One region of the Catenuloplanes indicus genome, then DNA from elsewhere that is predicted to be linked to it. Evidence: riboswitches for the same ligand, from Rfam matches in the RefSeq annotation. Region 1 holds a riboswitch; each other region holds the start of a gene.

Region 1 (7,370 bases):
CGGCGCGGCGGCCAGGGCCGCGCGACGCTGGTCGATGTCGGCGACGACCGCGTCCGCGGCCGGGCGGTGACCGGTCAGCTCACCGACGTTGCGCAGGTCGGTGGTGAGCGCGGTCCACGCGTCCATCGTGCCGCGCGCGCCGTCCTCCTGCTTGCACGTCTCGCTGAGCAGGTACGTCTTGATGCCGTGCGCGGTCAGGTCCTCCGGCATCAGGTTGCGCGACTCGCTGAACCCGTAGCCGTACCCGGCGAACATCATCTCCGGGTTGACGGCCAGGACGTTCTCCAGCGTGGGGTACTGGTCCCCGACCACGGTCAGCTCGTCCACCCGCGCGTCCGGGTAGGCGAGCCGGAGCACGTCCCGGTCGCGGTCCAGCCCGGTGACCGCGACCAGCTGGTCGCGCGCCCCGGCGGCCAGCGCGATCGAGATGATGCCGCCGTCGTAGGCGTAGAGCCGGGTGACCGGAGCGTCCACGCTGACGTCCTGCCCGCAGTTCTGGACGGTGATCGCACCGGCGGCCGCGCCGGAGCCGGCCTCGCCGGAGGCGCACGCGGTCAGGCTCAGCACGAGGGCGGCGCAGACCGCGGTACGGATACGGCCGGACGAAACGGGACTCATGTCGGTGGGGCGTCCTCTCGGGGGTGGATGAGCAGGTGGAGCTGCGGGCGCGTGGGGTGCGGCACCTGCACCGAGCCGACACCGAAGTGCGACTCCAGGTGCGCGCTGCTGAGCACCTCGGCGGGCGGCCCGACGGCGACGACGGTCGCGGGCTCGGTCGCCCGGTCCGCGCCCGGATGCCAGCCGACGACGGCCAGCCGGTCGAAGAAGCGCAACGCCAGGTCGAGGTCGTGCACCGTGGCCACCAGCGTGCGGGACTGCGCGGCGAGGACGTCCAGCAGGCCGAGCTGCCAGGCGACGTCGAGGTGGTTGGTCGGCTCGTCGAGCAGCATCACCGGGCACCGCTGCACCAGGCCCCGGGCCAGCACCGCCCGGCGCCGCTCGCCGCCGGAGAGCTGGTCGCAGGCGGTGTCGATCCGGCCGGCCAGCCCGACCGCGTCGAGCGCGTCGCGCACCAGGTCCTGCTCGGCCCGGCCACCGCGCGCCCAGGGCCGGGTCTGCGGCACCCGGCCGAGCGCGACCATCTCGCCGACCCGCAGGTCCGCGGTCACGATGTCCTCCTGCGGCACGAACGCCAGCCGCCGGGCACGCTCACGCGCCGGCATCCGCCGCAGATCGACCAGCCCTTCCGACGCCAGCGGACCACCCCGGCCGGCCACCCCAAAGCCACCACCAGGCCCGCCGGAGGCCGCCACCGTGCCGGCATCGGCGGTCGCGGCAGGTGTGGCGCTGAAGGTTGCCGTTGCATCAGTGCCAGCGGGCACTGCCGTGCCGGCTTCGCCGATAACCGCTGTGCCGTCGCCGACTGGCGGTGCCGTGCCGGCGCCCGCGACCGCTTCTCGGCCGACATCGCCGATCAGCGCACGTCCGGCGCTGGGGGTCAGCACGCCGGCCAGCACGCGCAGCAGCGTCGTCTTTCCGGCGCCGTTCACGCCGATGATGCCGAGCCGCATGCCGTCCGGGACCTCGAGGTCGACGTCGCGCAGCACGACACGGCCGCCGAGCCGGGCCGCGACGCCCTCCAGCCGGAGTGCGATCACCGGTCACCGCCGAACCGGTACTGGGTCCGGCCCATCAGCAGCAGGAACAGCGGCGCCCCGAGCACGCCGGTCACCACGCCCAGCGGGATCTCCTGCGGGCGTACCGCGACCCGGGCGAGGACGTCGACCCACACCAGGAACACCGCGCCGGTCACGGCCGCGACCGGCAGGACGACGCGGTGCCGTGCGCCGACGACCAGGCGGGCGGCGTGCGGCACGATCAGGCCGACGAAGCCGACGCCGCCGCTGACCGCGACCAGCACGCCGACCAGCACGGACAGGCCGACGAACAGCGTGGTCCGCAGGCCCGCCACGCTGATGCCGAGTGCGGCGGCGGTTTCCGGGCCGGCGGCCAGCGCGTCCAGCCACCGGTGGATCGCCAGCATGCCGGCGCCGAGCACCGCGACGAGCACGGCGGGGATCCACAGCTTCTCCCAGGTGGCGCCGCCGACACTGCCCAGCATCCAGAACATCACCGAGTTCGCCGCGCGTGCGTCGTCGCTGAGGAAGACCAGCAGGGACGCGATCGCGGACAGGCCGGAGGAGAGCACCACGCCGGACAGCACCAGCCGCAGCGGGGTCAGACCGCCCTGCGCGGTGGCGATCAGCCAGATCAGCACGGCGGAGCCGACCGCGCCCAGTAGCGCGCCGGCCGAGACGGCGTAGATGCCGAACCCGGCGAGTGCGCCGGTGGTGATGGCGGCGGTGGCGCCGACCGAGGCGCCGGAGCTGATGCCGAGCAGGTACGGGTCGGCCAGCGAGTTGCGGACCAGGGTCTGCATGCCGGCACCGGCGACTGCCAGGCCCGCGCCCACGACCACGGCCAGCAGCGCGCGGGGCAGGCGCAGTTCCCAGACGATCACGTCCCAGCGCCCGGGTGCGGCGCCGGTGAGGCGGTCGGTGACGGCGGCGACGACGTCGGCCGGCGGTATGCGTTCGGAGCCGAAGGCCAGCGAGGCGATCACGCTCAGCACGGCCGCCACGGCCAGCACGATCATGAGCGGCCAGAACGGCAGCCGCCGGGGCGGTCTCAGGTGCACGGCGAGGGGAGCCTCTCGGTCCGGAGACCCTGATCGCGAGAGTCCATCGACAGCAAGGTGAGCCGACAGGTCTTCGGACTCGGGGTCAGCCGGTGGCACGGCCTTCCCAGGGAAGGGTCCCCAGTGGCGTCGTCGTGCCGCCGTCGCCCTTACCGCTGCGCGCCAGTCCCGGAATCGCACCGGAGTTCCCTGGCATCCGTCAGGATGCGGTCGACTCGCGCCGGACAGTAGCACACGCGTCCCGCCGGCCGGTTCCGGCGACCGGCGGGACGCGACGGCCGTCACTGCGGCGTGGTCAGCCCGTACTTCGCGCGGAACTTCTCCACCCGGCCCGCGGTGTCCAGCAGCCGCTGCTTGCCGGTCCAGAACGGGTGGCTGGCCGCGGAGATCTCCACGTCGAGCACCGGGTACGTGTTGCCGTCCTCCCATTCGACGGTCCGGTCGCTGGTGGCCGTCGACCGGGTCAGGAACGAGAAGCCGGCACTGCGGTCGCGGTAGACCACGTAGTGGTACGACGGGTGGATTCCGGATTTCATGGCGATGGTTCCTTTCGTTGACGATCCCTACGCCTGCGCGTGCGAGGCGCGGGTGAGTTCCGGCAGCGGGAAGCAGCCGGCGAACGGGTCGTCCCAGCCGCGCCAGCCGTCCGCGCCCTCGGCCAGTTCCGCGTCGGTGAGCAGGCACGCGGTCAGGTCGCGGTGCAGGTCGGCGGCGTCGGTGTCGACCCCGACGAAGACCAGCTGGGTGTGCCGGTCCCCGTAGTACGGGTCCCAGTCGACGTCGGCGGCGAGCCGGCGCCGGTCGCCGGCGTGCGCGAGGTGGGCCGCCGGCAGCGCGTCCAGCCAGTGGCCGAGCGCGCAGAGCGAGATCGCGTACCCGGCCGACTCCCAGACCAGCGTCGTGTCCGGCTGACTGGCGATCCAGCAGACGCCGCGTCCCCGTACCGTCTCCCCGGTCACGCGTTCCAGCAGTGCGTGCAGGCGCCGCGGATGGAACGGCCGGCGTGCCCGGAACAGCAGCGACACCACGCCGCAGTCCGGCGCCGGCTCATCGGCGCCGACCGCGTACCCCTCCAGGCTCCGGGTCAGCGGATCCGGCGCCGCCGGGTCGTGACGCGCGACGGCCGGCGGCGTGACCGACCCGGCGGGCAGGTGCACGTGCGCCGCCCACGGCGCGAGCCGGTGCAGCAGGACCTGCAGCCGCGCCGTCTCCAGCCCGCCGCCGGGCGCCTCCCCGTGCAGCACGACCGTGTCCGCGTACTCGATCTGATGGCAGACCACCTCGGCCACGGACCGCCGGTCGTCGTCGGCGGCGTGCAGCCCGCGATCGGCGAGATCATCGGTGCTGTCCAGGTCGTCGAGCAGGTGCGCGGCGTCGGCGACGGTGACGTAGGCGCCGATCCCCAGCCGCCGGTGCACCGCGTGGTGGTGGGCGTAGGCGTCGGCGAACATCCGCGGCTCGATCGCCTCCGGCAGCACCAGGACCAGATCAACCCCTTCGTGGGTACGGGTGAGCCGCTCCAGCAGCGGAAGCAGTTCCTCCCGCAGCGTGCACGACACGCACCCGTGCACCAGCGTGACCGGCACGTCCTCCAGGACCGCGGCCGCGGTGCTGACCCGGCGGCGCAGGTTCCCGGACACGTCGTAGCTGATCAGCAGCGCACCCGCGGCCCGCACCGCCCGCGCGGCCGCGAGCGTGGCGCCCGCCCGGAAGCCGCTGACCACGGTGAGCGCGACCCGGTTCTGCGACGTCATCCCGGCGCGGCCGATCAGGCGTGCGCGGGGTGCGCGTCGGCGGGGTCCCATTCCGGGAACGGGTCCGGCAGCGCACGCCAGGCGTCCTCGCCGGCCGCGATCTCGGCCGGTGTGAGCAGGCAGCCGCGCAGGCCCCGCTGGATCCGGCCGATGTCCAGACCGACCCCGATGAAGACCAGTTCCTGGGTACGGTCGCCGAACCGCGGATCCCAGCGCCGCTCCAGCAGGGCCCGCTCGTCCGGGTCGTCCGGCCACTCACCGGTCGCCGCGACGGACAGCCCCGCCGGGTCGAACCGGCCGCTGGGCCCGGCCTGCGACCACAACCCGATCGTGTCCGGCCGGCTGGCCAGCCAGAAGAAGCCCTTCGCCCGCAGCACGCCGGACGCGACGACGTCCCGCTCCAGGAAGTCCATCAGCCGCTGCGGGTGGAACGGCTCGGGCGCCCGGAACACGGTGCTGCTGATGCCGTACTCGAGGGTCTCCGGCACGTGCTCGCCGTTGAGCTCGGCGGCCCAGCCGGGCGCGGTCTCGGCCGCCTCCATGTCGAAGCGGCCGGTGTCGATCAGTTCGCTCGCCGCCACCCGGCCGAACGTGGTGCAGACCTGCCGGGCGCGCGGGTTGAGCCGGGTGACCAGCGCCCGTACCGTGTCCAGCTGCGCCGGTGTGACCAGGTCGGTCTTGTTGATCACGACCAGGTCGGCGAACTCGATCTGGTCCACGATCAGGTCCGCGACGGTCCGGTCGTCGTCGTCGAACGCGGCGATCCCGCGGCTCTCCAGCGACTCACCGGCGGCCAGGTGGGCCAGCACGTGCGGCGCGTCGACGACCGTGGCCATCGTGTCCAGCCGGGCCAGGTCGTCCAGCACCGCGCCGTCGGTGTCCCGCACGCCGAACGCGAACGTGGCCGCGACCGGCATCGGCTCGGAGATGCCGCTGGACTCGATCAGCAGGTAGTCGAACCGGTCCTGCCGGACCAGCCGGACGATCTCCTCGAGCAGGTCGTCGCGCAGGGTGCAGCAGATGCACCCGTTGGTCATCTCGACCAGCCGCTCCTCGGTCCGGGACAGCGCGCCCCCGTTCCGTACCAATGCGGAATCGATGTTGATCTCGCTCATGTCGTTGACGATGACCGCGACGCGCAGCCCGTCCCGATTCGCGAGCAGGTGGTTGAGCAGCGTCGTCTTCCCCGAGCCGAGGAACCCGGAGAGCACCGTCACCGGCAGCCGGTTCACGGCGCGGTCACCTGCCGTCCCCGGTAGAGCCCGCAGTGCGTGCAGGCCTGATGCGGTACGACCGCCTCCCGGCGCGGGCAGGGGCAGGTCGCCAGCACGGGCGGGCTCGCCTTCCACCGCGCACGGCGGTGCCGCGTGTTGGCGCGCGAGGTACGTCGCTTCGGAACAGCCATCGTCGGCTCCTTTCGCTGAGCCTAGACGATAACGGTTCCCATTTTCAGCTCTGCGGCCGCCCCGCCGTCAGCAACCGGCGCAGGAACGGTGCCGTCGGTCCGGGACCGGCCGCTACCTGCGCCGGCGTACCCGTGTTGATGATCCGGCCGCCGGCCCGGCCGGCACCCGGGCCCATGTCGACGATCCAGTCCGCCGCGGCCGCGGAGTGGATGTCGTGCTCCGCGATGACGACGGTCTGACCCCGCTCCAGCAGCAGGTCCAGGGCCCGCATCAGCCGCTGGGCGTCGTCCGGGTGCAGGCCGGTGACCGGCTCGTCCAGGATGATCAGGCCGGGGTCGCCGCGGCGCCGGCCGCGGAGCACGGCCCGGGCCAGCTTGATCCGCTGTGCCTCGCCGCCGGACAGCGCCGTGCCGCTCTCCCCGAGCGTGAGGTAGCCCAGGCCGATGCGGTCCATCGCCGCGAGCAGCGCGCCGAGCGGCTCCGGCTCGTCGAACACCCCGGTCGCCTCCGCCACGGTGAGCGCCAGCACCTCGTCGATCGCGAGGCCGCGGTAGGTCACCGCGAGCACGTCCGGGGTGTAGCGGCGCCCGTCGCAGGTCTGGCAGACCAGGTACGTGTCGCCGAGGAACTGCATGTCCAGCTTGATCTGACCGAGCCCCTGGCAGGTCTCACACCGGCCGCCGGCCGAGTTGAACGAGAAGACCGACGGGCTGGCCAGCCCGCGCGCGTGCGCCTCCGCCGTGCTCGCGAACAGGGCCCGGATCTGGTCGAACGCCTTCGTGTACGTCGCCGGGTTCGACCGCGGCGTCCGACCGATCGGAGTCTGGTCGACCACCGTCACCCACCGCAGGCCGCTCAGCCCGGAGATCTTCTCCACCGCCGTGTACGGCCGCCCGGTCAGCCCGGCCTCGACGGACTCGGCCAGGATCCGGTTGAGCATGCTGCTCTTGCCGCTGCCGCTGATGCCGGTCAGACAGGTGAGCCGGTTGAGCGGGATCCGCACCTCCGGCGCGGTCACGTTGTGCACGGCCGCGTGGTGCAGCGTCAGCCAGCCGGTCTCCGCGGACGGTGGCCGTTCCGTGCGCCGCAGCCGGTAGTGCGGTTCCCGCAGGTAACGGCCGGTCACCGAGTTCGGGTGCGCGGCCACGTCCGCGGGCGTGCCGGTCGCGATCAGCGTGCCGCCGTCCCGTCCGCCGCCGGGACCGAGGTCGATCACCCAGTCGGCCCGCGCGACCAGATCCGGGTCGTGCTCGACGAGCAGCACGGTGTTGCCGGCGTCGCGCAGCTCGCGCAGGATCGCGAAGAGGTGGTCCTTGTCCGCCGGGTGCAGGCCCGCGCCGGGTTCGTCGAAGACGTAGGTGAGCCCGGACAGCGCCGTGCTGATCTGTGCGGACAGCCGGGCGCGCTGCAGCTCGCCGCCGGAGAGCGTGGGCGTGCCGCGGCACAGCTCCACGTGCCCGAGACCGAGCCGGATCAGCAGGTCGAGCCGGTCGCGCAGCTCCGGCAGCAGGA
Region 2 (7,370 bases), 8.7 Mb from region 1:
CCACGCCGGCGTGCGCGATCACCGGCATGCCGGGGTGCAGCAGGTTCGTGCCGGAGAACCCGGACTCGTCACAGGCGATCTCCACCACCGCGCCGGTCAGCGCGCCCGGCGCCAGCAGCCCACCCTGCAGCGGCGTCCTCACCCCACCATGGTCGCCCGTGCGTCAACCGCTTTCGGGGTACCCTCGGCCGGTGTTCTCGCCACACGGACCGTCGCTGCGTGAGCTGGCCGGGCAGGCGCTGACCTCGGTCGAGCGCGGCTACGACCTGCTGGCGCCGAAGTTCGACCACACCCCGTTCCGTACGCCGGACCCGCTGCTCGACGCGACCGCGGCGGCGCTCCGCACGCACGGCCCGTTCCGCACCGGGCTGGACGTGTGCACCGGCACCGGCGCCGGTCTGGGCGTGCTCGGGCCGCTCTGCACCGAGCGGGTCACCGGCGTGGACTTCAGTGCCGGGATGCTCGACCGGGCCCGCGCGGCCCACCCGGGCGCCACGCTGGTCCGGGCGGACGCGCGCGAGCTGCCGTTCGACGCGGAGTTCGACCTCGCGGTCACGTTCGGCGCGCTCGGCCACTTCGAGCCGGCCGAGCGTCCCGCGCTGTTCGGCGGCGTGCACCGTGCGCTGCGGCCGGGCGGTCTGTTCGCGGTGCCGGTCGGCACGCCGCCACCGGTGACCTCACCGGCGTACTGGGTGACGACCGGCTTCGACGCGGCTATGCGGGTGCGCAACGCGCTGTGGCGGCCGCCGTTCGTCATGTACTACCGGATCATGACGCAGCCCGCGATCCAGGCCGCGCTGACCGCGGCCGGGTTCACCGTCGACGCCGTCGACCTCCCCGCGCTCGGCCACCGCCGCGACGGCACCCCGCGCTGCCGCCTCCTCCTCGCCCGCAGGCCCGTCTGAGCCCGCAGGCCCGTCTGAGCCCGTCCGGGTCAGGGCATGCCCGCGGCGGCGCAGGCGGTCTGGAGCGGGCTGATGTCGTCGAGGTCCATCGGGGGCAGCGGGATGGCATCGCTGAGGATCGAGCCGCCGTCGCGGTGCAGGCGGTCGTAGAGGCCGGCGGTCTGGAGCACCTCCTCGTCCGACCGTTCGAGGTCCTTGCCGATCTGCGCGCGCTCGGCCAGGTCCGGGACGGTACCGGCGACCGCGTGCGCCTCGAGGCGCGCGCAGGCGGCGATGCCCGGGTCCTCCGGTGCGGGAATGAGCCAGAAGACCGCGGCACCGACCGCGGCGATCACGGCGATACCGCGGGCGAACGCGATCGCGTTCGCCCGGTTGACGGTCACCGTCCACGGATCGTCGGGCGTTTCGGAATACGTCACGAGCGAAGATCATCCGATAGACGGAACCGCGCCGCATCCCCTTTCCGGCGCCCGGTGGCGGCTCGGCGGTCCGGCGTGACCGGACCGCCGCCGAGAGCCGAGATCCCGCCTCCGGGATCGGGGATCAGGCCTTCAGCGCCGCCGACACCAGGTCCCGCGCCTCCTCCTGGATCTGCGCCAGGTGGTCGTCGCCCTTGAAGGACTCCGCGTAGATCTTGTAGACGTCCTCGGTGCCGGACGGCCGGGCCGCGAACCAGCCGTTCTCCGTCGTCACTTTCAACCCGCCGAGCGCGGCCCCGTTGCCCGGCGCGGACGTGAGCGTGGCCGTGATCGGCTCACCGGCCAGCGACGTCGCCGTGACCTGGGACGGCGACAGCTTCGCCAGCACCGCCTTCTCCTCGCGGGTGGCGGGCGCGTCGATGCGCGCGTAGGACGGCGTGCCGAACCGCTCCACCAGCTCGCCGTAGTGCTGGGACGGCGACTTCCCGGTCACCGCCTGGATCTCGGAGGCGAGCAGGCAGAGCAGGATGCCGTCCTTGTCGGTGGTCCAGACCGAGCCGTCGCGGCGCAGGAACGACGCGCCGGCGCTCTCCTCGCCGCCGAACGCGACGGAGCCGTCGAGCAGGCCGGGCACGAACCACTTGAAGCCGACCGGCACCTCGATCAGGCGGCGGCCGAGCGACGCGGCCACCCGGTCGATCATCGAGGAGGAGACGAGCGTCTTGCCGACCGCGGCGTCGGCGGACCAGCCGGAGCGGGAGCCGTACAGGTACTGGATCGCGACCGCGAGGTAGTGGTTCGGGTTCATCAGGCCGCCGTCCGGCGTGACGATGCCGTGCCGGTCCGCGTCCGCGTCGTTGCCGGTGGCGATCTGGTACGCGTCACGCTTGCCGATCAGCGACGCCATCGCGTACGGCGAGGAACAGTCCATCCGGATCTTGCCGTCCCAGTCCAGCGTCATGAACGGCCAGGCCGGGTCGGTCTCCGGGTTCACCACGGTCAGGTCCAGGCCGTGCCGGGACGCGATCTCGCCCCAGTACGCCACGCTGGCGCCGCCGAGCGGGTCCGCGCCGATCCGCACGCCCGCGTCGCGCACCGCGTCCAGGTCGAGCACGGACGGCAGGTCGTCCACGTAGGACGCGAGATAGTCGTACCGGCCGGTGGTGTCCGCGTTGACCGCGCGCGCGTACGGCATCCGCCGCACGCCGGTCAGGCCGTCGGCGATCAGCGCGTTCGCCCGGTCCTGGATCCACTTGGTGGCGTCCGTGTCGGCCGGGCCGCCGTTCGGCGGGTTGTACTTGAAGCCGCCGTCGGCCGGTGGGTTGTGCGACGGCGTGACGACCACGCCGTCCGCGAGCCCGTTGCGCTTGCCCCGGTTCGCGGTCAGGATCGCGTGCGACAGCGCCGGCGTCGGCGTGAACCCGTCCCGGCTGTCCAGCAGCACGGTGACGCCGTTCGCCGCGAACACCTCGACCGCGCTTATCGTGGCCGGCTCGGACAGCGCGTGCGTGTCCCGCCCGATGAACAGCGGCCCGTCGACGCCCTGCTCCTCCCGGTACTCACAGATCGCCTGGCTGATCGCCACGATGTGGTCCTCGTTGAACGCGGACTTCAGCGACGACCCACGGTGCCCGGACGTACCGAACGCCACCTGCTGCGCGGGCACGCTCACATCCGGATGCCGATCACGATAGGCGGCGAGCAACTCCGCCACATCGATCAGATCGCCCGGCTCCGCGGGCTGGCCGGCACGGGGGTGAACAGACACAGCGGTCTCCTCGGGTTCGCGCATGAGGACGTCTCCCCCCGACCCTAATGTCCACCAGCGCCACCCGCCCGCCACACCCCCAAGATCAAGAACGTCCGGAGCTGATGTTCCCACTTCCGGCGTGGCCGCTGTGATGTCCGTACCGCCGGGTTCTGGATCCGGCCCCGGAGGCGCGCGAGCGGGACGGGTAGGGTGCGGGGTGGCACGAACTGTTGCGAGGTGCCCGGCCGGAGGCGGCCGGGAGAATCGGGAAGCCGGTGTGAATCCGGCACGGGCCCGCCGCGGTGACCGGGGAGCCGCCGCCCATGCGCGTACGCGCGGCCACTGGCCCTGACCGGCTGGGAAGGCGGGCGGTGAGGTGACGATCCGGGAGTCCGAAGACCGGCCTCGCGCCTGGTGACCCCGGCATGCCCGGGGCCGGACCGCAGCGGGAGCCTGCCGTGAACCATGACCTGTACGAGATCATCCACCGTCGCCGCGACGTGCGCGGCCAGTTCACCGGCGAGCCGGTGCCGGACGACGTGCTGGACCGGGTGCTCGACGCCGCGCACGCCGCACCGAGCGTGGGCCTGTCCCAGCCGTGGGATTTCGTGATCGTCCGCGGGCGCGCGGCGCGGGAGCAGTTCCACGCGCACGTACGCCGGGAGCGAGAGATCTTCGCGGCCACGCTGGACGGTGACGCGGCGGCCCGGTTCGCGCGCATCAAGATCGACGGAGTGCTGGAGTCGACGCTGTCCATCGTGGTCACCTACGACCCGGACCGCGGCGGTCCCGCCGTGCTCGGGCGGCACGCGATCGCGGACGCCGGCCTCTACTCCGCCTGTCTCGCGGTGCAGAACCTGTGGCTGGCCGCGACCGCGGAACGGCTCGGCGTGGGCTGGGTGTCGTTCTACCGCGAGGAGTTCGTCCGCGATCTGCTCGGCATCCCGGCGACGATCCGGCCGATCGCGTGGCTGTGCATGGGGCCGGTCACGCACCTCGAGGAGACCCCGGACCTGGAACGCCACGGCTGGCGCCGACGCCGCCCACTGCACCTCGCCCGGCACGACGACCGCTGGGGCGGCCGGGACCGGCGATAGGCCGGCGGGTCACGGAACGTGGTGGCGGGTGCCGCGGCGGCGGATCAGTGGCGTGTGGCGCGCTCCGGGGACGGCGCCGTGTGCAGCGCGGACGCGGTCAGCAGGGAGAGCGCGAACACGCCGATCAGGCGGGCGCCCGTGGTGTGCACCAGGAAGGCGCCCGGCAGCTGGGAGATCAGCACCGTGCCGGCCACGGCCACCAGCGCGGCGGCACCCCAGAACCGGCCCCGCCGCGTCGCCACGGCCGGTGGATCGCCGTGCCAGGCGCGCAGCAGCCGGCGTCGTCCGATGTGGACCGCCAGCAGCAGCGAGGCGATCGCGCCGCCGACCGTCGAGGCCAGATCGGCGACCGGCGCGTGCTCGGTGACCGCGTCCCAGACCTGGTGGGACGCGGCACCGAGCAGCGCCGACAGCACGGTCACCAGGAACGCCGGGCGGCTCGCGCCCAGCACGCCGTAGTCGCGCGGCGCCAGCCACACCGGCCGCGCGGGCAGGTGCGCGGCGACGACCGGCGCGGCCCGGCGCACCAGGATCGCGCACGCCAGCGTGACCGGCAGGCAGAACAGCGGAAGGCCGGCCGGCCCGTGCGCCAGCTGGTAGAGCGCGATACCGCGGACCGACTCCAGGACGGTGCCGTCCAGCGCGTACGCCAGGTCCGGCGACGCCGACCCGATCACCAGCGCCACCCCGTCGAACCAGCGTGGCCGCCACAATTTGAGCGGGAGCGGTAACGCGGCGTGCGAGGGGAACGTCAGCGGCATGCCCGCACCCTAGCGATGGATGAGGTCAGCGGGCGTGGCGGCGGTGCAGGCCGGCGAGCCGGCCGAGCGTGTCGGTCACGGTGCGGCGCTGCCGGTCGGTGAGCGCGGCCGCCGCGTCGGCGATGTCGTCCGCCAGTGGCCGCAGCTCGTCAACCAGCCGCTGCCGCGCGTACGGCGTGATCGCGACCGTCTGCCGGCGCCGGTCCGTGAGGTGCGGCCGCCGTTTCGCGAAGCCGCGCTGCTCCAGCCGGTCGACCAGCCCGGTCGCGGCACCGGACGTGACACCCAGCAGCCGGCCGAGTTCGACCGGACCCATCGGTTCGCCGGAGATCGAGAGGTGCTTGAGCGCGAGGTAGTCGCCCGCGGTCAGGCCCATGCGGCGGGCGACGGCCGCGTCGAGTTCGGCGGCGGCGACGGCGAGGTGGTGCACGGCCCACGCCAGATCGCCCGCGGCGGACGGATGCTCGGACATGCGGAAGAGCATACGATGGCTTAGAAACTAAGCTGTCCACAATGGGAGGTACCGGCGGGCGACCGCATCCGCTCACTGACGCTCGCCGCTGCGACCACCGCGTTCGTGGCCACGCCCACGCTCGGCGCGGTCTTCGGCAACGGCGAACGGACCCGCCGGTACGACACGGTGATCACCCCTCCGGCGTACGCCTTCTGGGGCTGGGCTCCGATCTTCGCCGGCATCGTCGCGTCGACCGGTGATCGCGGCGTTCGTGGCCGGTGCGGCGGGGTCCGGCGGTGGCCGGTGCGGTCGGGCCTGGTCGTTCGGGCGGTGGCCGATGCGGTCGGGCCTGGCGGTTCCGGCGGCCGGTGCGGCTGGGTCCGGCGGTTCCGGTGGCCGGTGGTGACGCCGCCAGAGGAGTCCGGCCGCAAACAGGCCAGCCTCCTAGGATGCGGTAGGCGGTGTGCCGGACCCGCCGGTGACCGCAGCCGCACCAGCGGATCGTTCCGGGCCCCTTCGCGGCGTTACCGGCGGATCGTTCCAGGCGTTTCGCGGCGGCCCACCGGCGGATCACTCCGGGCGCTCCGCGACGGCTGCCAGCGGATCGCTCCGGGCGCTGCGCGGCCGGAATTTCGATACTTGGCAGGCGGTAAGACGAGAAGGGACGCGGAGCGCCGAGATTTGGTATTTGCCGATCGCGAAGGCGGCGCTCGTCCCGGCGGTGCCCGGGCGTCCGGGGCTCAGTGCAGCGCGGCGGCGGGCTGGGAGTCGGCGACGGTACGGGCGGCGCGGACGAAGGCGGCGACCGCCGGGGAGCGGGACGAGGCCGGCCAGACGACGGAGAGCGACACCGGTTCCAGATCCGGTACCGGCCGGTATGCGATGCCCGGCCGGGGGAAGCGCCGCGCCACCCACTCGGGCAGGAACCAGACCGCGCTGCCCACCTCGACCAGGCTGAAGATCTGCGAGAGGTCGCGCAGCCGGGGTGCGGCCGGCGGCGCGACCCGGCCCTGCTCGGCCGGTGAGCCGTAGGGAAGCCGGCGGCCGGCCAGGTCGGGCAGCCGGATGACCGTGCGCGCCGCCAGCGGGTCGGCCGCGGCCAGCGCGACCACGGTCGGGCCGGTCAGCAGCGGTTCGGCGTCCAGGCCACGGGCCTCGAACGCACCGGGCAGCAACGCCACGTCGGCTCGCCCGTCACGCAGCGCCCGCTCCTGGTCTCCCGGCCCGCCGAGCAACAGCTCCACCGGTGGCAGCGGTGCCCCGGGTGACGGCCCGGCCACGATGCCGGGTGACCGCTCGAACGGCACCCCCGCGCCGCGATCCGCGGTAGCTGGGCCGCCCGCGGCGTAGGCGTCCAGGATCGCCGGCAGCAGACCGCCGTCGAAGTCCGCCTTGAGTGCGAGCCGCAGTACCGGCCGCACGGCTCGCCGGGCGCGGTGTTCCGCGGTCGAGATCGCGTCCAGGGCGACTCGCGCGTCCGCCAGCAGCGTCTCGCCGGCCGGGGTGAGCGTCACCTGACGGGTGGTGCGCACCAGCAGCGGGACGCCCAGCTGCCGTTCCAGGTCGCGGATCGCGCGGGACAGCGGCGGCTGGGCCATGCCGAGCCGGGTGGCGGCGCGGCCGAAGTGCCGTTCCTCGGCCACGGCGACGAAGTATCTCAGCTGCCGGGTCTCCAGCCCACTCATACCAGCACGGTATCAATCCGGACGCAGACGGTCTTTCCGTACCGCCGGGGTGTGGGGTTTGACTGTGACACGTCGATACCGCACGGAGGAAGAGAAACGATGATCGTAGTTACCGCTCCCACCGGTCAGATCGGTGCGCACGTGGTGCGCGGGCTGCTCGACGCGGACGTGCCGGTCCGGGTGGTCGCGCGTGATCCGGCGCGGCTGGCGCCGGGAGTCGCCGCGCAGGCCGAGGTGGTGACCGGCTCGCACGGTGACCCGGACGTGATGGCCGCGGCCGTGGACGGTGCGGACACCGT
Region 3 (7,370 bases), 7.4 Mb from region 1:
GCGCACGATCAGCCGTTCCCCGTCCTGCCGGGCCACGCCGCCGACCCGGATCCGGCGCCGTGCAGCGGGTCGCCGGGCGCGGGCAGCGCGTCGACCGCGATGGTCCGCTCGTCGGCCGCCTGCACGAACCCGGGCCGTCCGGTGAGGACCGTGGACCAGAGCGCGCCGTGGCCGTTCGCGGCCCCGGCGATCAGCATGTGCTGGGCGCGCAGGAACGGGACGAACCCGAGCGGGATCTCCGCCCCGAACATCGGCGAACCGCGCCCGGGCCCGCCCTCGCCGGCCCGCTCCTGCACCGCCTGCTCGCCGGCGTGGTCGCCGCCCGCGGCCCGTCCGGCCGAAAACTCGATCATGAGCCCTCCCCAGTTCTGGATTCTGGAGGACAAAATCAGCGCAGAAAATGCCGTCAGGGGCGCAGCGCCCGGAGTCCGATCGTGGCGGTGGCGCGCAGCGTGGCGGCCGGCGCGCGCCCGCCTGCGCGTTGACCCGGATGCCCGCGATCAGCCCGGAGATCGTCCAGGCCAGGTCCGCCGGGCTCTGCTCCCGGGTGATCGAGCCGTCGGCCTGCCCGGCGCGCACCGCGAGCGCGATCGCGTCCTGCCGGCGCCGACGGCCGTGCAGAGCTGCTCGGTCGTGGTGTCCGCGAAGCCGTGCCGGCGGAACGTGGCGGCGGCGGCCGCGAGCGCGGTGGTCTCGTCGAACGTGCGGGGCCGGGCCATGCGCCCGGCCCTATACCATTTTTGACTTTGGAATACAGAACCGCTCAGCGGTCCTCGAGGTCGCCTTCGGTACGCAGGTACGCCTCGCGCAGCCCGTCCAGCGTGGCCTGGTCCGGGTGCTCCCACATGCCCCGGTCCGCGGCCTCCAGCAGCCGCTCCGCGATGCCGTGCAGCGCCCATGGGTTCGACTGCTCGAAGAACTTCCGGTTCTCCTCGTCCAGCACGTAGGTCTGGGCGAGCGTGTCGTACATCCAGTCCGCGACCACGCCCGCGGTCGCGTCGTAGCCGAACAGGTAGTCCACGGTCGCGGCCAGCTCGAACGCGCCCTTGTAGCCGTGCCGGCGCATCGCCGCGATCCAGCGCGGGTTGACCACCCGGGCCCGGAACACGCGCGCGGTCTCCTCGGAGAGCGCGCGGGTGCGGACCGCGGAGGGCTGGGTGCTGTCGCCGATGTACGCGCGCGGTGCGGTCCCGGTCAGCGCGCGCACCGTGGCGATCATGCCGCCGTGGTACTGGAAGTAGTCGTCCGAGTCCGCGATGTCGTGCTCACGCGTGTCCACGTTCTTCGCCGCGATCGACATGCGCTTGTAGACCGTTTCCATGTCGGCCCGCGCCGCCACGCCGTCCAGCCCGCGGCCGTAGGCGTAGCCGCCCCACACCGCGTACACCTCGGCCAGGTCCGCGTCGCCGCGCCAGTTCCGGCTGTCGATCAGCGGCAGGATGCCGGCACCGTAGGCGCCCGGCTTCGACCCGAAGACCCGCAGCGTGGCCCGCCGTTCGTCACCGTGAGCGGCGAGATCGGCCGCCACGTGCGCCCGGACGAAGTTGAGTTCCGGCGACTCGTCGAGCGAGGCGACCAACTGCACCGCGTCGTCCAGCAGCGCCACCACGTGCGGGAACGCGTCCCGGAAGAACCCGCTGATCCGGATCGTCACGTCCACCCGGGGCCGGCCCAGCTCGTCCAGCGGGATCACCGCGAGCCCGTTCACCCGGCGCGACGCCTCGTCCCAGGTCGGCCGTACGCCGAGCAGCGCCAGGATCTCCGCCACGTCGTCACCGGCCGTGCGCATCGCGGCCGTGCCCCACACCGACAGCCCGACCGACCGCGGCCACTCGCCGGTGTCCGCGCGGTAGCGGCCGACCAGCGAGTCGGCCATCGCCTGCCCGGTCTCCCAGGCCAGCCGGCTCGGGATCGCCTTCGGGTCCACCGAGTAGAAGTTCCGGCCGGTCGGCAGCACGTTGATCAGGCCGCGCAGCGGCGACCCGCTCGGCCCGGCCGGCACGTAGCCGCCGTCCAGCGCGTGCAGCAGGTGCGCCATCTCGTCCGTGGTGCGATCCAGCCGCGGCACGATCTCCGTCGCGGCAAAAACCAAGATCTTTTCAACCAGCTCCGGGGTACGTACGGCCGCGCGCGACACCGCACTCCGAGCGGCGGCGGGGTCCCACCCTGCCGTTTCCATCTCCTCGACCAGGGACTTCGCCACCGCTTCCACCGCGTCCACGTCGGACATCGACTCCGAGCCGTCCTCGGCCAGGCCCAGCGCCTCGCGCAGCCCGGGCAGCGCCGCGACCTGGCCGCCCCACATCTGCCGGGCCCGCAGCATCGCCAGCACCAGGTTGACCCGGGCCTCGCCGCGCGGCGGCTCGCCGAGCACGTGCAGCCCGTCGCGGATCTGCACGTCCTTGACCTCGCACAGCCAGCCGTCCACGTGCAGCAGGAAGTCGTCGAACTCCGCGTCGTGCGGCCGGTCCGTGATGCCCAGGTCGTGGTCGAGCTTCGCGGCCTGCAGCAGCGTCCAGATCTGCGCGCGGATCGCCGGGAGCTTCGCCGGGTCCAGCGCCGCGATGTTCGCGTGCTCGTCCAGCAGCTGCTCCAGCCGGGCCATGTCACCGTACGACTCCGCGCGCGCCATCGGCGGCACCAGGTGGTCGACCAGCGTGGCGTGCGCGCGGCGCTTCGCCTGCGTACCCTCGCCGGGGTCGTTGACCAGGAACGGGTAGATCAGCGGCAGGTTGCCGAGCGCCGCGTCCGGCCCGCACGCGGCGGACAGGCCCACGGTCTTGCCGGGCAGCCACTCCAGGTTGCCGTGCTTGCCGATGTGCACGACCGCGTGCGCGCCGAAGTTCGCCGCCAGCCAGCGGTAGGCGGCCAGGTAGTGGTGGCTCGCCGGCAGGTCCGGGTCGTGGTAGATCGCCACCGGGTTCTCGCCGAACCCGCGCGGCGGCTGCACCATCACCACCACGTTGTTGCCGCGCAGCGCGGCCAGCACGATCTCGCCGTCCGGGTCCTGCGAGCGGTCGACGTAGAGCTCACCCGGCGCCGGTCCCCAATGCTGCTCGGTGACCTCGCGCAGCTCCGCCGGCAGCGTGGCGAACCAGGCGCGGTACTCCGCGGCCGGGATCCGCACCGGGTTGCCCTCCAGCTGCTCCTCGGTCAGCCAGTTCGGGTCCTGGCCACCGGCCGCGATCAGCGCGTGCATCAGCGCGTCGCCGTCCTGCGCCGCCACGCCGGGGAAGTCGCCCACGTCGTACCCGCGCTCGGTCATCGCCTTGATCAGGCGCACGGCGGAGGCCGGGGTGTCCAGGCCGACCGCGTTGCCGATCCGGGAGTGCTTGGTCGGGTACGCCGACAGCATCAGCACGATCCGCCGCTCGGCCGGCGGGACGTGCCGCAGCCGCGCGTGCCCGAACGCGATGCCGGCCACCCGCCGCGCCCGCTCCGGATCCGCGACGTAGACGGTCAGCCCGTCCGCATCGGTCTCCTTGAACGAGAACGGCACCGTGATGATCCGCCCGTCGAACTCCGGCACCGCGACCTGGGTCGCCGCGTCCAGCGGCGACAGCCCGTCGTCGTTGCCGTCCCAGGTGGCCCGGTCGCTGGTCAGGCACAGTCCTTGCAGGATCGGCACGTCGAGCGCGGCCAGCGCGCCCACGTCCCACGCGTCGTCCTCGCCGCCCGCCTGCGCCGCCGCCGGCGCGATGCCCCCCGCGCCGCCCGCGGCCAGCACGGTCACGATCAGCGCGTCCGCCTCCCGGAGCGAGTCGAGAAGATCCTCCCCGGGAGTACGCAGCGAGGCGCAGAAGATCGGCAGCGCCTTCGCACCGGCCTCCTCGACCGCGTCCGCCAGCGCGTGCACGAACCCGGTGTTCCCGGCCATGTGGTGCGCCCGGTAGTACAGGATCGCGATCCTCGGCCCGTGCTCGTTCGCGCTCCTCTCCCGGGGCAGGCGCCCCCAGGCCGGAGCCGGTTCCGGCGCCGCGAACCCGTGCCCGGTCAGCAGGATCGTGTCGCTCAGGAAGTGGTGCAGCTCGGCCAGGTTCGCCGGGCCGCCGTGCGCCAGGTACATGTGCGCCTCGGCCGCCAGGTTCGGCGCCACCGTGGACCGCCGCATCAGCTCCGCGTCCGGCGCCTGCTCGCCACCCAGCACCACGACCGGCCGGTCCTGCGCCCGCAGCGCGTCCAGCCCTTCCTCCCACGCTCGGTAGCCGCCCAGGATCCGGACCACCACCAGCTCCGCACCGTCGAGCAGACCCTCGAGATCTTCCACCGCGGTACGGGCCGGGTTCGCCAGCCGGAAGTCCGCCCCGCTGGCACGGGCACTGAGCAGGTCGGTGTCGGACGTCGACAGCAACAGGACGCGGGCCACCGCGGGCTCCTCCCTGGGGTCCGCGCCCCAGATCGTGACGGTTGTCGCGGCGACCGGAGTCTCCTGGCTCCCGGATCGACGCTCGCCCCCACCTTCCCGCCGTACCGTCCGGCAGTGGTCTTGCTGGGGTCCGCTCCCCGGTGACAGTGGCGGGACCGCGCCGGCCTCGCACCGGACTTCCTCCACCGTCGCCGCGCGCTTGTGCAGCCCTCCCACTTTCCCGACCCCGCCACCCACCCGTCAAGCCACCCCCAGTGATCTTGCTCGCCCTCCCCGCTCTCCGAACGCGCCGCGTCTCGCTGTGGCGCTCCGGTCTCGCGGTGGTGACCCGGCTTCGCTGCGCCCTCGGTTTCGCTGCCCCCGGCTTCGCTGCGGTCAGCCGGCTCCGTACGGGCAGCCGGGCGCTCCGCGCTCGAAATATCGCAATATCCCACCCCGCGCGACAGGCGCCGTCGCCGGCGAACGACGCTGCTCAGCCCTGTGTGATCAATCAGTGGAGCGTTTGGGATATCAACTTCGCTAGATGACCTCCTTTTCGCTCCACTGATTGATCACACAGGCTTCAGACCCGCAGCGGATGCGATCACCAAGTGCGGCAGCGGCAGGCTTTATCCGGAAATTTCGGGCGGCTGGCACACCTGTCCGGTGCGGTTCGTGCTTGAGAACGTCGGCATCCGCCGGTTCCGCGGTTGCGGTCGGGTCCCGGGGTGAACGCGCCGGGCACGTTGCGCCCGACATTTCGACATTTACAGGTCTCGCGGTTGCGGTCGCCCCTCGCGCCAGACACACCGGGCGCTTCGCGCCCGACATTTCGGCGTTTAGCGCCGCTGGCCCCGCAGCGCCCCGCGCTTCGGCCCGAAACGTCAGTAGCGGCCGGGCCTCGGCATCGATCCCTCACCCCGGCCCCGGAACGCTCGGACCCGCGGACGGTGAGGCGTGCCTACGGCAGTGGTACGGACCCGGTGCGTGCGGCGGGCGCGGTTGTGACGCACGTCGGGTCGTGGTGGCCGAAGGTGAAACGGTCTCCGCGACAACCCGTAGTATCCGCCGCATGTCCCCGCTTCCCGCTTCCGATCACCGGACCGTGCCGCAGCCGGCACCCTCCGGCGTCTCCGGCGGCGTGACGCGCACCGGTCCGGATGCCTGCCCGACCGCGCTCCAGGTCCACGCGGCCGCGGACGGCGGCCTGGCCAGGGTGCGGATTCCCGGCGGCGTGATCACCGCGGACCAGGCCCGGGTGCTGGCCCGCGCCGCCCGCGACCTCGGCGACGGCCACCTCGACCAGACCTCACGCGGCAACCTCCAGCTCCGCGCGCTCCCGCCCGGTGCCGAGATCGAACTCGGCGCCCGGCTGGCCGACGCCGGCCTGCTGCCCTCCGCCACCCACGAACGCGCCCGCAACATCGTCGCCTCCCCGCTGAGCGGCCTCGACGGTGCCACGCTGATCGACGTGCGCCCCTTGATCGACGCGCTCGACCGGGCTCTGCTGGCCTCGCCCGCGCTGGCCGCGCTCTCCGGCCGCTTCCTGTTCGCCCTCGACGACGGGCGCGGCGATGTGGCCGCCCTCCGCGCCGACGTCTGCCTCGCCGCCACGAACACCACCGAGTTCGCGCTGCTGCTCAACGGCGTCGACCACGGCCTCCGCGTCCCCATCACCGCCGGAGCGAACAGTCCCGCACCCGCCGGCGCGAACAGTTCCGCGCCCGCCGAGGCGAACGGCCCCGGTCCCGCCGAGGCGAACGGCCCCGCGTCCGCCGAGGCGACGCTTTCAGGTGGCGCCCAGGTGGCCGGTGTCATGGTCGCGGCCGCGGAGGCCTTTCTCGCCGAGCGCGCGGCGCAGGGTTCCGCTGGCTGGCGCATGTCCGAGATCGATCAGGGCGCGGACCGCGTCGCCGCACGTCTCGGCGCGACCGTCGCCGCACGTCTCGGCGCGACCGCCGCCGCGGTCACCCCGGCCTGGACGCCGCCTGATCCGCCCGCCGGCGTGATCACCGGTGCCACTGGCGCCACCGCGCTCGCCGCGATCATCCCGCTCGGCCGGATCTCCGCGACCCAGCTCGACCTGCTCGCCGCCGTCGCCGCCGAGGGCGCGGGCGAACTGCGCTGCACGCCGTGGCGCGGCGTCGTCATCCCCGGCCTGCCGGACGCCGCCCGGCTGCCCGCCCTGGCCGCCGCCGGACTCGCCGTCGACAAGCACTCGCCCTGGTACGGCATGACCGCCTGCGCCGGCCGGCCGGGCTGCGCGAAGTCCCGCGCCGACGTGCGCGCGGACGCCACCACGGTCGCGCTCGGCCTGCCGCAAACCGCGCCGGGTCCGCTGCCGGTCCACTGGGCCGGCTGTGAGCGCGGCTGTGGTCACCCCGCCACCCCGCACGTGCGCGTCCTCGCCGAGCCCGGCGGCTACCGCGTCGACGTGCCCGGCCGCACGCCCGCGGTGGCCCTCACCGATCCCGGCCGTCTCGCGGCGGCCGTCGCGGCCGCGCGGGCGGCCGGCACCTCGAACACCGCACAGGAGACCGGCGCGTGACCGATTATGACTATGTCCGGGACGGCGCGGAGATCTACCGCCGCTCGTTCGCCACGATCCGGGCCGAGGCGCGGCTGGACGGGCTGCCGACGGACGTCGCGCGCGTCGCGGTCCGGATGATCCACTCCTGTGGGATGACCGATCTGGTGGACGACCTCGCGTACTCCCGGGACGTGGTGGCCAAGGCCACCGCGGCGCTGCGCGCGGGCGCGCCGATCCTCTGCGACGCGCACATGGTCGCGGCCGGTGTCACCCGGAAGCGGCTGCCCGCGGACAACGAGGTCGTCTGCACGCTGCGCGACCCGCGCGTACCGGCGCTGGCGGACGAGCTGGGCACCACGCGTTCCGCGGCGGCGCTGGCACTCTGGCGGGACCGCCTCGACGGCGCCGTGGTCGCGATCGGCAACGCGCCGACCGCGCTGTTCCGGCTGCTGGAGATGCTGGACGCGGGCGCGCCCCGGCCGGCCGCGATCATCG
Region 4 (7,370 bases), 6.5 Mb from region 1:
GGCCAGCACGGCGAGGATTCGTACCTGACGCTCGGACACGCCCGCATCGTAGGTCGCCTATGCCACCGCGATCGTCAGCAATCCCGCCGCGATCAGCACCCCGCCCACAGCCGGTCCAGGTTGAACCACGCCGTCCGCAGGCTCCGCAGCCCGGCCACCTCGTAGACGACCACCGCCACCACCCCCGCCGCCCCGGCCGCTCGGGCGGCGCGGTCGCGGCGTCGCGGGGCGAGGCGTAGAAGCTCGGGTCGGGTCTCCGCCATGGCCACCTCCAGGTCGGGAGTCAAGCCTAGTATTCATGTAGGAAATATGGGTAAGCTCCGTGCAGATTTCCGGCCGTAGAGTGAGGGTGCCGCATGACCGGGGCGCATGTCATCGCCGACGGGACCGAAGCGCTGGAGGTGGCACGGCGGCTCGCCGCGAAGTTCGCCAAGGAGGCGGCCGCGCGCGACGCCGAGCGCCGGCTGCCCCGCGCCGAGCTGGACCGGCTGTCCGCCGCCGGCCTGCTCGCGATCACGGTCCCGGCCACGCACGGCGGCGCCGACGTCGACGCGGTCACGCTGGCCGAGGTGCTGCGCCTCCTCGCGGCCGCGGACCCGAACATCGCGCAGATCCCGCAGAGCCACTTCGTGTACGTCAACGTGATCCGCGCCCAGGGCACGCCCGCACAGCAGGCGTTCTTCTACCGGGAGCTGCTGGCCGGCAAGCGGTTCGGCAACGCCCAGTCCGAGGCCGGCACCAAGCACGTGCAGGACTACCGCACCCGCCTGCAGCGGACCGGCGACGGTTTCCGGCTGGACGGGACGAAGCACTACAGCACCGGCGCGCTGTTCGCCCACTGGATCCCGGTGCTGGCCCGCGGCGACGACGAGAAGCTGTACGTCGCGTACGTCGCGGAGGACACGCCCGGCCTCACCGTGATCGACGACTGGGACGGCATGGGCCAGCGCACCACGGCCAGCGGCACGGTCCGGCTGGACGGCGTGCACGTGCCCGCGGACCGGGTGCTGCCGCACCACCTGACGTTCACCGGCCCGCAGTTGCACGGCGCGGTCGCCCAGCTGCTGCACGCCGCGATCGACGCCGGTATCGCGGACGGCGCGCTGGCCGAGGCGGTCGAGTTCGTCCGCACGAAGTCCCGGCCGTACTTCGAGAGCGGTTTCGCGCAGGCCTCCGACGACCCGCTGCTCATCCAGCGCTTCGGCGAGCTGGCGATCGAGGTCCGGGCCGCGCACGCGCTGCTCGCCGACGCCGCCCGCACCGTGGACGCAGCCCGCGCCGACCTCACCGACGACAGCGCGGCCGCGGCCTCGGTCGCGGTGGCGACCGCCAAGGCGTACGCGGACCGGGCCGCGCTCACGGTCACGAACGCGCTGTTCGAGGTGTCCGGCACCCGGTCCAGCCGCGACCCGCTCAACCTGCACCGGCACTGGCGCAACGCGCGCACGCACACGCTGCACGACCCGGTCCGCTGGAAGGTCCAGCACATCGGCCGGTACGTGCTCAACGGCACCCGGCCGCCCCGGCACGGGCTGCTCTGACCCGAGCGACACAGGGGAGTTCCACCATGAGCCTCACGTTCCACTGGTTCCTGCCGACCTCCGGCGACAGCCGGGACATCGTCGGCGGCGGGCACGGCGTCGCACCCGGCGGCGCCGCGCAGGCCCGGCCGGCCACCACTGCATACCTGGGCCAGATCGCGCGCTCGGCGGAGCAGCTCGGCTTCGAGGGCGTGCTCACCCCAACCGGTGCGTGGTGCGAGGACGCCTGGATCACCACCGCGATGCTCACCGAGGTCACCGAGCGGCTGAAGTTCCTGGTCGCCTTCCGGCCCGGCCTGCTCTCGCCGACGCTGGCCGCGCACATGGCGACCACCTACCAGCGCCTGTCCCAGGGCCGGGTGCTGCTCAACGTGGTCACCGGCGGGGAGAGCGCGGAGCAGCGCGCGTACGGCGACTTCCTGGACAAGGAGGCGCGGTACGCCCGTACCGACGAGTTCCTGCACGTGGTCCGGTCACTGTGGCGCGGCGAGAGCGTGACGTTCGACGGCGAGCACGTGCGCGTCGAGCGGGCGCGGCTCAACCGGCTGCCCGACCCGGTCCCGCAGGTCTACTTCGGCGGCTCCTCCGCGGCCGCCGGCCCGGTCTCCGCCCGCCACTCCGACGTCTACCTCACCTGGGGTGAACCGCCCGCGCAGGTCGCCCGGAAGCTGGAGTGGATCCGCGGGCTCACCGCCGCCGAGGGCCGCATCCAGCGGTACGGCATCCGCCTGCACACCATCACCCGGGACACCGCCGAGGAGGCGTGGGCCGAGGCCGGCCGTCTGCTGCGCGGCATCTCCGACGCCGAGATCGCGAAGGTCCAGGCCGGCCTGCACCGCAGCGAGTCCGAGGGCCAGCGCCGCATGCTCGCGCTCAACGGCGGCACTCGCGACGGCCTGGAGATCTCCCCGAACCTGTGGGCCGGCGTCGGCCTGATCCGCGGCGGCGCGGGCACGGCGCTGGTCGGCAGCCACACCGAGGTCGCCGACCGGATCGAGGAGTACGCGAACCTCGGCCTCAGCGAGTTCATCCTCTCCGGCTACCCGCACCTGGAGGAGGCCTACTGGTTCGGCGAGGGCGTCCTGCCCATCCTGCGCGAGCGCGGCCTGTGGCAGCACCCGGCCGGCGAGCCCACCCTGCGCGACACCGTGACCGTCCCGTTCACCCCCGAGCCGGTTCGATCCAGCTGACCGCCGTACCCGGCCATGGCTGATCGCGCCGGTTACGGCGTGGTGCTACTCCGTGCTGTTCATCGGGAGGCGGATCTGGAACGCGGTGCCGGAGTCCGGGTTGAGCAGCGCGATCGTGCCGTGGTGGCGTTCGATGATGGCACGGCTGATCGCCAGGCCGAGACCGCTGCCCGGGATCGCCCGGTCGCGCGTTCGGGAGCTGCGGTAGAAGCGGGAGAACAGCCGGTCGCGCTCGTCCGGTGGGATGCCGATCCCGCGGTCCGCCACGACCAGCTCGGCCACGTAGTCGCCGTCCGCGGCGAGCGTGACCGTGACCTCGCCGCCGTCCGGGCTGTACTTGATGCCGTTGCCGATCAGGTTGTCCAGCACGCGCCGCAGCCGCATCCGGTCGCCCGGCAGGACCAGCGACTCGGGTGCGTCCACGCGCAGCGTGATCGAGTCGCCGGTCAGCGAGGCGCGGGCCGCGTCGGCCGCCTCACGGACCACCTCGGCCAGGTCGCACGGGGTGAGCTGCACGGTGGCGTGGCCGGTGTCCAGCGCGGCCAGGTCCAGCAGGTCGTCGATGATGCCGCGGAGCAGCGTGGTGTTGCGGTCGATCACCTCCAGCAGCGCCGGGCCGTCCGCGGTCAGCTGCGCCGGTGTGGCCTCGCGGAGCAGGCTGGTGTACGCGCTGATCGAGGTCAGCGGCGTCCGCATCTCGTGCCCGATCAGCGCGAGATACTCGTCCTTGCTGCGGGCCAGCTGCAGCTCCAGGTCCTCGGCCCGGCGGCGCTCCAGGAACTGGCCGACGTGCGCGGCGATCCCGGCCAGCAGCGCGACCAGCGCGTCCTCCGGGTCCTCGACGACCTCGGCGAAGAACGCGAGCACGCCGAGCGTGTCGTCGCCGGACCGGACCGGGATGGCCAGGGCGGCGTGCAGTTGCGACGTCTCGATCGTGTCCGCGGGCAGCAGCGCCTCACCGTCGGCCAGGTCGCGGATCCAGACCGGCTCGCCGGTCAGCCACGCCTTGCCGGAGATCCCCTGGCCGTACGCGAGCTGATCCGGCACGTGCATCGCGGCCACGCTGCCCGGCGCGCTCCAGTGCGCGGCGGCCCGCAGCACGCCGCCGGGGCCGTCGACCAGCCACAGTTCCGCGTGCGCCCAGCCGAGCGTGCGGACCACGGCCTCGAGCACCCGTGGCCCGGCCTCGGTCGCGCTCGCGGCCTCGGCCAGCGCGGACGCGACCGCCAGCTCACAGTCGCGGAACCGTTCGGTGCGCTTCAGCTCGGTGACGTCCTGGAGCGCGATCACGGCGCCGAGCCGCTCACCGGACGCGTCCGCGATCGGCTGGCCGTCCACCAGCAGCACGCGCGGGCGCTGCATCGGCGAGTCCGCCAGCACCTCCAGCCCGTGCAGTTCCTCACCGGCGAACGCGCGGGACAGCGGCGTGTCGTCCGGCGCCATCGGCCGCCCGTCCGCGTGCCGGAGCCCGAAGTCGAGCGGGTGGCCGCCGGACGCGAACGGCTCCGGCGTACGCCCGGTGAACCGCAGCATCGGCGCGTTGATCAGCACCCGGCGGCCGGCCGCGTCGCAGGCGACCACGCCGTCGTGCAGGTTGTCCAGCACCGCGTCCAGGAAGCGCCGGTGCCGGTCCGCGTTCTCCAGCGCCTCCCGCTCGGCCACGAACGTGCCGCACACCTCGGCCGCGTGCCCGACCACGGACTGCTCCGCCGCGGTCCAGTCGCGCGGCGTGTAGTCGACCACCGCGCAGACGCCGACCACCGCGCCGGTCCGGGACCGGACCGGATAGCCGAGGTAGGCCCGCGCGTCCGCCTGCCGCACCGGCGCGTCCGGCGGTACCCGCGCGTCGTCGAGCACGTCGTGCACGACCAGCGGGCAGCCGGAGTCCAGGATCACCCCGGCGAGCGTGGACGCGGCCGGGATCGCGCCCAGGTCGGCCCAGGCGGCGGGCAGGTGGTAGCCGCCGCTCATCAGCATGCGGCGCCCTTCCAGCAGCTGGACCAGGCCGGTCGGCGCGCCGGTCGCCCGCGCGGCCAGTTCCGCGAGCCGGTCCGCGGCGTCCTGTGAGAGCGAGCGGCGCGAGACGTGCACCCAGTCCGCGTCCGTGCCGGTCACGGCGGTGCTGCCCGTCGTCGCCACCGGCCCGTTCCTCTCGTCGCGCCTGCTCTTCTCCTGTCAGGTTAAAGCGGCGAGCTGCCTCAAAACCGGCAAATCACGGACCGGCGCGTACGACGTCCGCGCCCCACCGCCCGATTCCGCACCGCTCGGCGCCATGCCGGAGCGGCACGCACGGCCGCCGCCCGGAGCAGCGGGCGGCGGCCTGGTGGGTCAAGCCGCGGTCGCGGCCACGTCCGGGCGGACCGCCCTCGGCGACCGTGGAGTGAGCAGCAGGCCCAGCGTGGCGCCCATCGTCGCCCACATCGCGGCCAGCTCGGCCAGCGACGCGACCCGGAAGTCCCAGATCAGCTGCGGCGGCACGTCCGCCGGGAGCTCTCCGCCGGTGGCCGGCCAGATCAGCATGAGCACCGTGTAGCCGGCGATCCCGGTCAGCACGCCGGCGGTCACCGCGAGTGGCGCCGACTGCCCGCGGGCCACCAGCACCTGCCGGACCAGCACGGCCAGCCAGGAGATCGCCGCCGCGGCCGCGATCAGTGACAGGTACTGCGCGGTGCGTGCGCCCACCGTGTCCGGGTCGCCGACCGCGGGCGGGTTCGCCGGGTACTTCAGCGCCGGGACCAGTGCGAACGACACGAACCCGAGGAACGCCAGCAGCGTCGCCCGGCCGAAGTCGGTGCGCCCGGGCAGCCGGTGCCGCACCCGCGCGAACACCACGGCCAGCACCAGCGCGAGGCAGACCGCGACCGCGAGCGCGGCCACCATGCCGCCGGCGATCTGCGTGGCGCGGCCGACGAGCGCCTCCTCCGCGGGCTCACCCGCGGTGCGCGCCTCCTCCACGGCGAGCGCGCGCTCGATGACCGGCTCGACGACGACGAAGGCGACCAGCGAGGCGGCCACCCCGGCCGCGACGCCGGCGAGCGCGCCCCGCCGCAGCACGCCGCCCAGCGTGACCGCGCCCATCAGTGACACGGAACGCCGAGCGCGTGCCGGCCGTCGTGGGTGAACTCGTGCAGGTACTCCGCGACCGCGCCGGTCGTGACCAGCCCGTTCTCCTGCAGCAGCAGGTAGAACACGACGAGCGCGACGACGGCCAGCAGCCAGGCGAGCAGCGGCACCCGGATCGGGGCGACGGCGGGGTCGACGGCCGGTGCGGAAACGTGGGACGGCATGATGAATGATCCTCTCGTCCATGCCTCGTGGCGATGTGATGCGTCGCCATGGCCGGTCTCCTGGCTCCCGGATCATCACGCCCGCCCCGGCCTTCCCAGACCCGCGAGGATCCGGTGGCGAGGGTGGAGCGGGCACTCCCCGGTCACAGTGGCGAGGACCGCGCCGGAATCACACCGGCTTCCCGAGCACCATGGCCCGCGCAGCGTACCGCCGCCCGAATTCCGCGGACAAGAGCTGGTGATCGATGCCCCACATGATCGAGGCGCCGTGCACAGCGTGCACGGCGCCTCGATGACCGGCTCTAGACCTGCTCGTCCTCGGTGGGGGAGCGGTGGAAGATCACGTCGTAGATGCGGCGGTGGGCCGCGATGCCACGGCGCTCGAACTTCGTCATCGGACGGTGCTCCGGCCGCGGCGCGAACCGGTCGAACGCGTTGGTCAGGCCCGGTTCCGCGGTCAGCGTCTCCAGCATGGCCTCCGCGTACTCCGCCCAGTCGGTGGCGCAGTGCAGCGTGCCGCCCGGGCGCAGCCGCGAGCGGAGCAGCCCGACGTGCGCGGGCTGGATCAGCCGGCGCTTGTGGTGCCGCGCCTTCGGCCACGGGTCCGGGAAGAAGACGTGGATCGCGTCCAGCGAGCCGGGCGCGAGCTGGTGACCGACCAGCGTCAGCGCGTCGCCGAGCGCGACCCGCACGTTCGTTAGGCCGCGGCGCTCGCTCATGCTCAGCAGGTTGCCGACGCCGGGCGTGTGCACCTCGACCGCCAGGTAATCGCGCTCCGGGTCGGCCGCGGCCATCGCCACGGTCGCCTCACCCATGCCGGAACCGATCTCCAGCACCGTGGGCGCCTCGCGGCCGAAGAGCGCGGCGAGGTCGAGCGGCAGCGCCGTGGCCGGGTCGAGCGGCACGTCGACGCCGTGGCTCTCCCACAGCCGCTCCATCGCGTCGTGGTGCTTCGGACTCATCCGCCCCCGGCGGGGATGGAACGTCCGCACCCGGGCGGGAGGCAGCGCGTTGATCTGATCGGCCAGCGCCTCCATGTCCGCGGACAGCTGGAGCGCTTCGTCAAGATCAGTGTTCGTCTCGATACTCATCAGACCCAAGACAATACCCAGCGGGTACGACAGAAGCGCAGCTCCCGCCGTACCCGTGCTGGGGTTTAGTGGTTGTTTGCGGGTGTTTATCCGAAAGTGCAGGTAGTGGCAGGAGTCGGATTACTCCCCGTCCACGACGCGATGAACCCGGCCGTGGTGGAGGCGCCCGGCGCGAGCACGCCGTTCCAGGACGCGTTGCTCACCGTGACATCGACACCCGATTGGGTGACATTCCCACCCCACGCCTGCGACACGGTCTGC

Evidence for each region. A riboswitch is a leader RNA that binds a small molecule or an ion and turns the genes downstream of it on or off. The one in region 1 is predicted to bind cobalamin.
Region 2: another riboswitch for cobalamin. It lies ahead of bluB (5,6-dimethylbenzimidazole synthase); the one in region 1 lies ahead of J2S42_RS02435 (FecCD family ABC transporter permease).
Region 3: another riboswitch for cobalamin. It lies ahead of cobN (cobaltochelatase subunit CobN); the one in region 1 lies ahead of J2S42_RS02435 (FecCD family ABC transporter permease).
Region 4: another riboswitch for cobalamin. It lies ahead of J2S42_RS31555 (CbtB domain-containing protein); the one in region 1 lies ahead of J2S42_RS02435 (FecCD family ABC transporter permease).

Annotation. Positions count from the first base shown of each region.
Region 1 covers NZ_JAUSUZ010000001.1:443,403-450,772, reverse strand. Annotated here, with positions in the region: gene J2S42_RS02445 (ABC transporter substrate-binding protein) at 1-618, opposite strand, end outside; gene J2S42_RS02440 (ABC transporter ATP-binding protein) at 615-1,658, opposite strand; gene J2S42_RS02435 (FecCD family ABC transporter permease) at 1,655-2,656, opposite strand; cobalamin riboswitch at 2,746-2,928, opposite strand; gene J2S42_RS02430 (type B 50S ribosomal protein L31) at 2,980-3,234, opposite strand; gene J2S42_RS02425 (GTP-binding protein) at 3,262-4,452, opposite strand; gene J2S42_RS02420 (GTP-binding protein) at 4,467-5,684, opposite strand; gene rpmF (50S ribosomal protein L32) at 5,681-5,857, opposite strand; gene J2S42_RS02410 (excinuclease ABC subunit UvrA) at 5,902-7,370, opposite strand, start outside.
Region 2 covers NZ_JAUSUZ010000001.1:9,109,505-9,116,874, forward strand. Annotated here, with positions in the region: gene J2S42_RS40865 (hypothetical protein) at 1-142, opposite strand, end outside; gene J2S42_RS40870 (class I SAM-dependent methyltransferase) at 192-905, shown strand; gene J2S42_RS40875 (hypothetical protein) at 935-1,324, opposite strand; gene pgm (phosphoglucomutase (alpha-D-glucose-1,6-bisphosphate-dependent)) at 1,449-3,116, opposite strand; cobalamin riboswitch at 3,293-3,496, shown strand; gene bluB (5,6-dimethylbenzimidazole synthase) at 3,533-4,171, shown strand; gene J2S42_RS40890 (DUF4184 family protein) at 4,216-4,932, opposite strand; gene J2S42_RS40895 (MarR family winged helix-turn-helix transcriptional regulator) at 4,958-5,404, opposite strand; gene J2S42_RS40900 (LysR family transcriptional regulator) at 6,127-7,071, opposite strand; gene J2S42_RS40905 (NmrA family NAD(P)-binding protein) at 7,171-7,370, shown strand, end outside.
Region 3 covers NZ_JAUSUZ010000001.1:7,835,294-7,842,663, forward strand. Annotated here, with positions in the region: gene J2S42_RS34980 (hypothetical protein) at 9-353, opposite strand; gene cobN (cobaltochelatase subunit CobN) at 764-4,366, opposite strand; cobalamin riboswitch at 4,424-4,548, opposite strand; gene J2S42_RS34990 (ferredoxin-like domain-containing protein) at 5,418-6,893, shown strand; gene J2S42_RS34995 (precorrin-8X methylmutase) at 6,890-7,370, shown strand, end outside.
Region 4 covers NZ_JAUSUZ010000001.1:6,938,500-6,945,869, forward strand. Annotated here, with positions in the region: gene J2S42_RS31525 (hypothetical protein) at 1-39, opposite strand, end outside; gene J2S42_RS31530 (hypothetical protein) at 93-263, opposite strand; gene J2S42_RS31535 (SfnB family sulfur acquisition oxidoreductase) at 357-1,541, shown strand; gene J2S42_RS31540 (LLM class flavin-dependent oxidoreductase) at 1,568-2,731, shown strand; gene J2S42_RS31545 (sensor histidine kinase) at 2,777-4,870, opposite strand; gene J2S42_RS31550 (CbtA family protein) at 5,060-5,809, opposite strand; gene J2S42_RS31555 (CbtB domain-containing protein) at 5,809-6,018, opposite strand; cobalamin riboswitch at 6,052-6,226, opposite strand; gene trmB (tRNA (guanosine(46)-N7)-methyltransferase TrmB) at 6,321-7,055, opposite strand; gene J2S42_RS31565 (cellulose binding domain-containing protein) at 7,196-7,370, opposite strand, start outside.